Prochlorococcus marinus str. MIT 1214: one gene and its partner. Each later gene encodes a partner of the first gene's protein in a complex. Links are inferred from orthologs where the notes say so. Each region holds a gene or a part of one and is shown in the gene's direction. Other genes may lie near its edges.

Evidence for each region.
Region 2: the proteins of mrdA (region 1) and rodA are in contact, whole or in part, in a crystal structure (PDB 6PL5), measured with the Thermus thermophilus proteins. The link is inferred for Prochlorococcus marinus str. MIT 1214 from one-to-one orthologs. Residues at the interface, in WP_223903432.1 of Thermus thermophilus: Arg4, Ile5, His6, Leu8, Ala9, Phe12, Ala15, Leu16, Leu19, Gly20, Arg22, Ala23, Trp24, Leu26, Gln27, Val28, Tyr31, Tyr34, Leu36, Leu43, Thr45, Asp47, Lys156, Gln157, Gly158, Ser160, Val184, Leu201, Glu202; in WP_223903423.1 of Thermus thermophilus: Phe161, Val165, Phe168, Val169, Leu172, Pro198, Tyr199, Glu202, Tyr211, Arg212, Asp213, Gln220, Val221, Gln223, Ser224, Ile226, Ala227, Ile228, Gly229, Ser230, Gly266, Phe267, Val270, Leu274, Tyr277, Gly278, Leu281, Phe285, Leu289, Arg297.

What each region holds. Positions count from the first base shown.
Region 1 is NZ_CP114777.1:1,424,255-1,430,520, forward strand. The notes cover bases 1-2,875. They hold mrdA (penicillin-binding protein 2), read left to right. Parts: upstream 1-457; coding sequence 458-2,293; downstream 2,294-2,875. Other genes in these bases: O5639_RS07845 (hypothetical protein), read left to right, coding at 1-45; O5639_RS07850 (hypothetical protein), read left to right, coding at 62-436; O5639_RS07860 (NADPH-dependent FMN reductase), read right to left, coding at 2,296-2,820; O5639_RS07865 (diflavin flavoprotein), read right to left, coding at 2,871-2,875. Outside these bases: more of O5639_RS07865, read right to left, coding at 2,876-4,721; O5639_RS07870 (diflavin flavoprotein), read right to left, coding at 4,724-6,266. UniProt on the Escherichia coli protein: Catalyzes cross-linking of the peptidoglycan cell wall. Responsible for the determination of the rod shape of the cell. Is probably required for lateral peptidoglycan synthesis and maintenance of the correct diameter during lateral and centripetal growth.
Region 2 is NZ_CP114777.1:1,138,566-1,143,057, reverse strand. Bases 1-2,796 are described here. They hold rodA (rod shape-determining protein RodA), read left to right. Parts: upstream 1-659; coding sequence 660-1,934; downstream 1,935-2,796. Other genes in these bases: O5639_RS06590 (sensor histidine kinase), read left to right, coding at 2,369-2,796; O5639_RS06600 (Mrp/NBP35 family ATP-binding protein), read left to right, coding at 1-650. In the rest of the region: more of O5639_RS06590, read left to right, coding at 2,797-3,736; psaD (photosystem I reaction center subunit II), read left to right, coding at 3,857-4,282; O5639_RS06580 (anthranilate synthase component I family protein), read left to right, coding at 4,344-4,492. UniProt on the Escherichia coli protein: Peptidoglycan polymerase that is essential for cell wall elongation. Also required for the maintenance of the rod cell shape. Functions probably in conjunction with the penicillin-binding protein 2 (mrdA).

The sequences.
Region 1 (6,266 bases):
TGTACCCCTTACTTCTCAACATCAGAAACAGGTATTCTGAAGTAGCGTTTATAAAGCCATTATGGCTCAAGATCAATTAAAGGATTTTCATTTATTTGCAATAGAGTCTGCTTTACCTTTTGGTATGGGTATTATTCAAAATGCTAAAACCGGTGGACTTCAAAAAATAATGGATGTAATCAAATCAAAAGATCCATTTACAGAGTTCCAAGTTGATGGTGAGCCCTCTGCAAAGAGAGTGAGGGAAAAGATTGATCAATTGATTCCCGGCTTAGGTTATCCAGTCGTTTCAGTTGATGTAACAGTTGAAGAGAATTATCCTGATTATGAAATCAATGATCACGATTCTTTAGTCTCAACTTTAAATAGAATTGACACTAAATTAGATGAATTGAGACGTTGTTTGAACAATGACTCATTAAAAATAGATAATTAATAAATATTCTTACTTTTCTTAATGAAGAAAAAAGAAAAATTATATTTAAGTTCTAAGAAGCATGTAGGTGCTTTTAATCAACCCCTGATTTTCTTTTTGTTTATTTGTTTAATTTTTTCAGTTACAGGTGTGCGTCTTTTTTGGATACAAATAATGAATGGATCATATTATAAAAAACTATCAGAAGAAAATAGAATCAAGCTAATTGCTAATCCACCAATAAGAGGAAGATTATTAGATCGTAATGGTGTAGTTCTTGCTGATAATAAACTCTTTTATTCATTATCTATTCAACCTAGACTTTTAACTAATAGTGCATGGATTGATCTGAGAAAATCTTTATCTGATTTGTTAAATGTTTCTACTGATGAATTAGAGTTTGCATTTAATAGAAGTCATTCTGACACTCCTTATAAAAAGGTACTATTAACTGATTTATCAGAGGAGCAAGTTATAAGGTTTAAAGAACAAGAGAATAACTTGTATGGTGCTCAAATTGATATTGGTTTAGTTAGAAACTATCCTTATAAGTCTTTAGCTGCTCATGCTTTGGGTTATACACAGTTAGTAACGCAAAATGAGTTCTCTAAGCTTTCAGAAAGAGGTTATAAATTATCTGATCGAATTGGACGTAAAGGTATAGAAGCAGCTTTTGAATCTGAATTGCGAGGTGAATGGGGAGGTGAAATGCTTGAGATTGATTCAATAGGTGCGGTTCAACGGAGCCTGGGGTTAAAGTTGCCTAAAGCTGGTAAGGATATCAAATTAACTCTTGATCTGGGCTTACAACTCACTGCAGAAAAAGTTTTGTCCGATAAAATTGCTGGAGCAATTGTAGCGATGGATCCACGTACAGGTGCAATTAGAGCAATTGCTAGTAAACCTACTTTCGATCTTAATTTTTTTTCTCAACCTTTTACAAATAAACAATATGACAATCTTTTTGTGTCAACTAATCTTCCTCTTTTGAGTAGAGCATTTAATGCGTATGATCCAGGAAGTACATGGAAACCTGTTACTGCTATAGCTGGTATGGAAAGTGGGAAATTTCCTGCTAATCAAAAATTAAAGACGGTTCCTTGTATTACATATGGGAGTCATTGTTTTCCAGAACATAATAAAAGAGGTTTTGGGTGGATAGGCTATGAAGATGCATTCAGAGTCTCAAGTAATACTTTCTTTTACCAAGTTGGAGTTGGTTCTGGTTCGAAGGCTTTATATGATGCCGCAATCAAACTTGGCTTCGATAATTATAGTGGGATAGAAACTTATCTTGATGAAAATAAAGGCTTAGTAGGGAATAAGAAATGGGCTGATGAGGGTCGTGGCTTGGGTAAGCCTGGAGAAACCCCTTGGATCGTAGAGGACATGGCTAGTGCATCTATTGGTCAATCTGTTGTTCTAGTTACTCCATTGCAATTAGCAAGAGCATATGCAGTTTTTGCAAATGGTGGTTATTTGATTACTCCTCATTTAGTTGATGCCAATATAAATTGGAGATCAGAGAAATATTTAGAAAAAGTAGATATTCATGATACGACACTCGATACAATTCGTCGCGGTCTTCGAAAAGTAGTAACTAGTGGTACAGGCATGGGAATAAATAAAGATACCTTTACTCTCCCTCCAGTCGCTGGTAAAACTGGAACGGCTGAAGATAGTAGTGGAGGTGCTGATCATGCATGGTTTGCTGGTTTTGCACCTTATGAATCTGGAGAAATAGTTATTGTTGCATTTGCGCAGAATACTCCTGGTGGTGGTTCAGTGCATGCTCTACCTATGGCAAAAAAAGTGTTGCAGACATGGTATGAGTTGCAGTCTAATAACCAATCAAGTAGTGGTAAAGATGAGGAATAGATTTAATTTGTATGATTTAGTTGTAGTAGTTGATTTAGAATGGCGTTGATTGATTGATCCTCAGCAATTTTTGATTTATTCGTAGCTAATTGACGACCTAATACTAATGCACCAAGGTGGGTTAATTGAATTCGCATCGAAAGTAATAACTCCATACATCCTCCTCCTGAAAAACTTGCAATTGCAATGGGACGTTCGTTGAATAAACTTCGAAAATCTGTTCCTTGCACAGACAGCCAAGCTATTGCATTTGTAAGAATTGGAGGAATTGAGCCGTTATATTCAGGCGCACAAATGACCCAGTGTGAGTGCCTCTCCATTTGCGAATTGATCGACTTAAGATTTTCTGGTGCTTTATCTTTTGAATTTTGACGTGGATTAAATATAGGTAAATCATTTTTTGATTCGGTCAAATCAAGTAATTCGCATGAGTAATTTAGTTCCTTGCCTGAGATTAGAAATCTTTTGGCTAGTTTGAGATTTTCACCATTACTAGCAGCTATAACAAGAAGCTTTTTATTAGACATTGTTAATCAAAAGGGAAGTGTAAATGGATGTCGTCGTTTATGTAATGGATCTAGTAGTTCGCTCCGGTTTTTCGATGATGAACTGCTGTGACTCCATCTTTTTTAATGACTTTTCCATGTTTAATCTCAGCATATATCAGCCAATGATCCCCACACTCCATTCGTTGACTAACTGTACCCTCTAGCCAAGCTAAAGCTTCGTTGAGTAATGGCTGATTGCTTGGACTTAATTTGATCTCAAGATCGGTAAATCTATTATCTCCAGGTTTGAATGATTGAAGAAATTGCTTAAGGAGGCTTTGGTGATTGTTTTGCTCTAAAATGTTCAAAGCAAAGTTATCTCCTGTATGAAGTAAGTTTTCTACAGCTCTTTCTTTAGCGACTGCAATCGTAATACCAGGAGGAGAAAAGCTTGCTTGACTAACCCAACTTGCAACCATAGCTCCGCTGATCAGATTATCTTCATCTCCTTTTTGAGCAGTCAATATACATAGTGATCCGACGACCCTTCCTAGTGCATTAATTGTTGGATCACTTTTACTTGTATTTAAACCAACATTAGCCTTTCTTTGTTGACGTAATTTTGCATTAATTAATTGCTTACCAAATTGGATACCTGTTTCTTCAAGTTTTTTAATCATTAAAGGATCAGGACTGAATTTGATTTTTATAGGTTTGAATCCAAATTTAAAGCCTCCATCTTTTAATTTTTTTTCAAGTAAATCAAGAGCTTCCCCACTCCACCCATAACTTCCAAATACTCCAGCCGGCTTTCCTCTGTCTCCCTCAGCCAAAAGCGAGCCAAGTGCTGAAACAATCGGGGTGGGTGCATGTCCTCCTAATGTTGGCGATCCGATTAAATATCCATCTGCTTTACGAATTTCAGTGACTAAACTATCTGATGGGGTGAATTCACAATTAATAATCTTAACTTTGACCCCTGTTTTACTAATGCCTCTAGCAATGGCATCAGCAATAGCAGCAGTATTTCCATATGCACTAGCAAATAATAGAGCAACTCTTAAGTTGCTGTATTTTTGGCTTTCTCCCCAGCTTTGGTAGTTGTTTAATAAACTCCTCCAACTACCGCTGATAGCAGGTCCATGTCCGGGCACTATCGTATCAATCTCAAAGTCTTCAAATTTTTCGATAATACTATTCACTTGCGTGGACATTGGTGCCATTAGACAATCGAAGTAATGTCTTCTCTCTTCTTCTGTGCTACTACTGTTTAATTCAGCCCATTTTTCTTCATAAATATGCGCACCAAACAATTTATCACTCATCAAAAAACCAGTTTGCTTTTCAAAAACAATTAGTCCACCAGGCCAGCGAGCTGTTGGGGCAGGAATGAATGTAATCTCAAAATTACTGTCTAGTGACAGAGTTTCTAATTGTTTAATGATTTGTATATTTGGAAGAACTTCAACTGTCTCCAATGCTTCTTTAGGATTTGTATTTTGGGATGGTTTGCGTAAATTCCAAATCTCCTTGAATAATTTTGCACCTGGATTAGAGCAAATAACCGTTAAATTTTTATATTTCACATTCATTTTTTTTACAAAAGCTACTTTATTGGGATTGATATGACCCATGACTAACTTGATTGCAGCTGAATCACTCCTAATTAATGTCTCAAGCTCTTCTAAAAATTCTTTTTCAAATGTTAAACCAGGAGGATGAATTAAAATATAATCATGTGATTTAGAATATTCTTTTTGAGAGGACTGAAATAAAAAAGAATTAGTGCAACTACCTTTTTCAAGTGAATATTCAACTTCAAATCTTGTTCTTTTTGGGTTTAGGCTTCTTAAGCAAATGAAGTTTTTCTCAATGGGAATTTGAATAGTTTTTTTTATGAAAGTATCTAAACTTGGTGAAGAAATATTCTCTAATGTCATTGTTAATAGTTGCTACCAACTCTTCTGTGATGAACTGCTGTTTTACTTTGAGTATTAGATAAATTACCTTTTTCGACTGATGAATAAATGATCCAATGATCTGTTGTCTCCATTCTTTGAATAACTTTACATGAAAGGAACGCTAATGCATCAGATAGAACTGGTCCCCCAGCTGCAAGATCGTTCATTAATTCAACTCCTTCAAAGCGATTAGCACCTGGTGGAAAACGTTTTAAAAAGTGTCTGAAGAGGTGCAAATAGTTATTTTCTTGAAGGATATTGAGAACAAAACGATCATTGACTTGTAATAGTGATTCAATGGCTCTGTCTTTAGCTACAGCTACGGTTATTCCAGGGGGTTCAAAACTTGCTTGACTAACCCAACTTGCAACCATCGCACCGTTACGACTGTCGGCACCTTCACTGTCTTTTGCTGTGACAATGTAGAGTCCACCGCTTAAGCAACCAAGTGCTTTATTTAAGTCTCCATCAAGGCTTTTAGTAGCAGCTAAATTTTTCTTTCTAGTAAGAATTTGACCTAAATCTGTACCAGCTTCTTCAAATTGTTGATAAACACTTTTGTTTGGTTCGTCACGAACTCTAAGGGGTTTAAAAGCTTCTTTTTGTCCGAGCTTTCTTAATTGGTTGGTAATAAAGTCAATAGGCTCTTCATTTCCGCCATAGGAGTCATAAGTCGCTACCCACTGCTTTTGTTTTAAGGATGCAAGTAGGGTTCCAATATTGCTTTGCAATTCTGAATCAGATTCGATAGGCCAAGTTGGTACAACAACTGCACTTGCGTCGCTAATTAGAGCACTTAATTCTTGAGTGTCTGAAGCAATAAGATCAACTAATTGGACTTGAGCATTTGCCTTGCCTATGCCATGAGCAATTGCTTGACTAAGCCGATCACAAAAACCATATTGACTGAGATAGCAAACCACAGCGTAATTTTCGCCTGTACTTCTTTGCTTACTCCATTCTCTATAATTATTCAGCCATAACTGCGTATTAAAATTAAGGATTGGTCCATGTCCAACACCAATAGTATTGATAGTTGGCAATGTATCAATTTTTTTTAATGCCTGAACTACGCTGCGGGCATTAGGACCCATGAGGCAGTCGTAATAAAATCGAAAATCTTCATTTAATAAGCTTGGATTTTCGTCATACAATTTTTCTGAGCAATAATGCAAACCAAACGCATCACACGTATATAAAACTTGTGTACCATGATCAAAAGAAAAAATAGTATCTGGCCAGTGTAGATTTGGTGCACTAATAAATTCAATTTTATGCTCGATTCCGCTAATTGAATTAATTTCTAAATTGAGTTCCTCTCCACTTTTGACTGCTCTTGACCTAAAAGGTTGATGAATTTGATCTTCTAGGAATTTTATAGCTACTTTAGATGCGACGATTTCAATATTTGGGTTTAATGCAATTAAGTATTTAATGAGTCCTGAATGATCTGGCTCTGTGTGGCTGACTATTAAATAATCAATTTCTGTTGGATTGATTTCTAGTCTTAGTTTTTCAAACCAA
Region 2 (4,492 bases), 280 kb from region 1 along the record:
TCTATGGACCAAATATCCCTTATATGCTTGGTGTTAGCGAAATAACTCCTGAAGTAAGTGGCTCTGGTGCAGAGCAAAAGATTATTCCTATTGAGACATGTGGAATTGGAATGGTTTCAATGGGATTATTAATTGATCAAAACCAGCCAGTAATTTGGCGTGGACCAATGCTTAATGGAATCATTAGACAATTTTTATATCAAGCTTCATGGGGGGAACGTGATTTTTTAATAGTAGATCTGCCTCCTGGGACCGGAGATGCTCAGATCTCTTTAGCCCAGGCAGTTCCAATGGCAGGTGTGATAATAGTCACAACTCCACAAAATGTATCTCTTCAAGACTCAAGAAGGGGGTTGGCAATGTTTAAACAAATGAATATTCCTGTACTCGGAGTAATCGAAAATATGACATATTTTATCCCTCCAGACCAGCCAGAAAAATCATATGAGATTTTTGGTTCAGGTGGTGGTAATCAATTAGCCAAAGAAAATCATGTTCCTTTACTCTCTCAGATACCAATAGAGTCAGATACTTATTCGGGTACAGGAAAGGATCTGCCAGTGGTCCATACATCTCGAGATTCAATCACTGCGAAAGTATTTTTAGAACTTGCTGGAACTTTATGCAATGCATTATCTGTTAAACAGTGATTTCAATTAATGATGGGTTTTGGCCGCAATCAACTATCTACTTTTAAAATAGTTAGAAATAAAAAAATTTGGAAAGATATAGATTTTATAATTTGGATTGTACCTCTTATTTTAGTACATTTATCATGTTTCTTAATAGCAAGTACTCAAAGAAATCTTGGAATAACAGATTGGTATCAACATTTAATCGTAGCTTATGTAGGGACATTAATTGTTTATTTTTTAGCTCAACTTCCTTTGCAAGATTTAAGGAAATATATTAAACTAATTTATTTTTTTACTATTTTAATACTTTTGTATGTAAGTTTTAGTGGCACTTCTGCTCTTGGTGCACAAAGATGGTTGAGCTTTGCTGGATTGAATATTCAGCCATCGGAATTTACAAAATTAACCTTAATACTTGTCTTGGCTTCTATTTTAGATCGAAATAGGTTTTCTGATTTATCTCAGTTAATTAAACCTTTATTAGTTTCTTTTTTCCCTTGGATTTTGGTTTTCATACAACCTGACCTTGGAACATCTCTTGTTTTTGGAGCCATACTTCTTGGAATGCTGTATTGGTCAGGTATGCCATATGAATGGGCATTTATTGTTTTGGCTAGTTTGGTTACAGGATTATTGTCAAATACATATCAATTAGGACTTGTTATATGGATTCCAATAATTGGTTTTTTGTCTTATAAGTCTCTGCCAAACCGAAACAAAATATTAACATTATTTGTTATTTTTTCCCATTTGCTAATAGCAAAGATTGCTCCTTGGTTTTGGGAAACAGTTTTAAGAGATTATCAAAAAGATCGACTAATTCTTTTTCTTAATCCTAGTAAAGATCCATTAGGTGGTGGATATCATATGCTTCAAAGCAAAATAGGAATTGGATCTGGAGGGTTGTTTGGATCTGGTCTGATGCAAGGCCAATTAACTAAATTAAAATTCATCCCAGAGCAACACACTGATTTTATTTTTAGCGCTCTGGGAGAAGAGGTAGGTTTTTTAGGAGCTTTGTTAGTCTTATTTTTATTTTTTATTCTAATTTTTCGATTAATAAAGATAGCTATTGAGGCGCGTACTGATTTTGAATCTTTGATTGTTATTGGAATAGCATCAATGTTTATCTTTCAAATTATGGTGAATATATTTATGACTATTGGCCTTGGCCCTGTAACTGGGATTCCATTACCTTTTATGAGCTATGGCAGAACTGCATTACTTGTTAATTTTATAAGTCTCGGCTTTTGTTTATCTGTCTCTAGACGAGGCCAGTCAATTAGAAAAAATCTTTGATTAGATACTTTTGCTTATATGTATTTGTAAACGCATTAATGGAGTCAGAGTAAAATTTAGAGACTAGGTATCATTAATTCTTCATTACCATCTTGAGGTGAAGTTTTTGTATCTATGTAAAGGAAGGAATCCTCACTTTCATATTAAACATTAGTTTAATTCAATTGGTTAATATCAACAAATTAGGATTCATAAGACTTTGATTCCCCTTACTAATCCTTACTCATAGACGAAATAGCTTCCATAAGCTTAATTTGTCCAAAGAGACTTTTGACTATTAAATTGATTGACTGACAAATTCTCGATCTATCTATTTAAAGATAGTCAGCTAAGGCACCTTCACTAGTTGAAACTTCACTTTCTATGCTTTTTCACCCTTTAAAATCTAATCATTCAAATGGATTTAAAGGTTTGTATGAGGTTTGGAGGAATTTGTGACCACTCCTCTAGTAACTATTAAAGATTTACAAGAAAGGATGGCTCAGGGTGTCCCTAACGCAACATGCAGTGAGTCTGCAGTTAGGAGAATGTGGTGGGCAGCTCTTGACACTCTTCAATCAGATATCTTGCTACCAATGAACCTTACAAGAGGTTTATGGTTGTCTTCACCTTTACCTGCATTATACGAACCTAAATTACTTAGGCAATTTCAAGGATGGGTGTGGGCGCCAAAGGATTTGTTAAGCCTTACAAATCCTTCTATGGGTATGTTGCCTCCTAGCCAATCAGTTTCGCAGGATTTACACAATGATTCGTCAGGCTATGAGCGCCTGACTCTTTTGGAGGAAGATGGAAATGATCCATTGCTAGTAGTCATTACTCCTGAAATTCAAATTGCGTTAGCTCTAGATGGTAAATCTCAGGAGAGAAAATTATTAATGCGCAGTGATCCTGAAACTTTGAGTGATCTTTTGACATTACTGGACAATAGATTGAATACAGAAAATGTTGAACAAGCAAATAATCTCCGAAACGCACTTGAAGAGATGGGACAGCTGAAAACAAATGATGATTTATCTAAAGTTTTTTGGCCTCTACTTTCTCAACGACTAGCAGATATCGCTCCCAGTTTAAATATTCAAACTTTGCCAGATAGTTTAATTAATGATCACAATTCAAGTTCAAAAAATACTGAAATTTCTTTGCTAGAGGCTTTAACACATGAAATTAGAACCCCATTGGCGACAATAAGAACACTAATAAGATCTCTTCTAAGAAAGAAAGATTTGCCCAAAGTGGTTGAAACCCGTTTGAAGCAAATAGATATTGAATGTACCGAACAAATTGATCGTTTTGGTTTGATTTTTAATGCTGTTGAGCTTGAGAGAAGTAAGCCTGAGCAAACAAATTTAGCTTTAACTGATTTAGGCAAAATGATAACAATGCTTTCCCCTGTGTGGCGGAATCAATTAGAGCGAAAAGGGTTGAAACTTATTCTTGATATCACACCTGATTTACCAAAAGTTTTGAGTGATTCAGAAGGACTTGAATTAATGTTGACCGGTCTTATTGACAGGAATAGTCGTGGGTTGCAAGCGGGTGGGGAGTTAACTTTAAAATTAAGGGCAGCAGGGCAAAGACTAAAGCTTCAAATCTTAACTCAGCTTTCTACTTCTACTCATTCTGGAGGGTCAGAGAGTGTTTCCAATGAAGAAATTGGACCAGTACTGAGTTGGAATCCATCTACAGGCAATTTGCAGCTGAGTCAGGCTGCTACTCAAAGGCTTTTAAAAAGTCTTGGTGGCCGTCTTACTAATAGGCGGGATAGTGGAATTACGATATTTTTTCCTATTTCTGAATAAAAAGAATTTGATCTTTAAGGTTAATGTTGACGCGTGTGAAGTTGACGTGAAATGAGTCAAAAGGCACAAAATAAAGTGCTAATTTAAAAATATAAAGAATAAGTTGTTTTAATTAAAAGCATGACCGAAGTATTACCTGGAACACTTCCAAAGCACATTGGTAGCACTGGAGGATTATTAAACTCTGCTGAAACCGAAGAAAAATATGCAATTACATGGACAAGCAAAACTTCAGAGGTTTTTGAACTTCCAACTGGAGGAGCTGCAGTAATGCATGAGGGTGATAATCTTATGTACTTTGCTAGGAAAGAACAGTGTTTTGCTTTGAATACTCAACTGAGAGGATTTAAGCCAAGAATTGAAACAAGTAAAATTTATAGAATTTATCCTGGAGGAGATAGAGAATTACTTTTCCCTAAAGATGGGGTTTTCTCTGAGAAGCCTAATGAGGGCCGCTTAAAAGAAGGCTATAACAATAGACGCATTGGAGAAAATCCTAATCCTGCAAGTTTGAAATTTAGCGGTAAGAAAACGTACGATGCATAAGTTATTCAATTTAAACTTTTGCCCCCTTTAAATCTATATATTGGGCTGCCATTATGCAGTCATGCTTAGCTTAGATAAGGAAGAATTTCTTTTGTCAGCCTCCAAGGGGGCCACCTATATCCCCTTGGCAAAAAGTTGGCCGGCAGATTTAGAAACTCCTCTTACAACCTGGCTGAAAGTTGGTGATATTGGTCCTCCTGGTGTATTGCT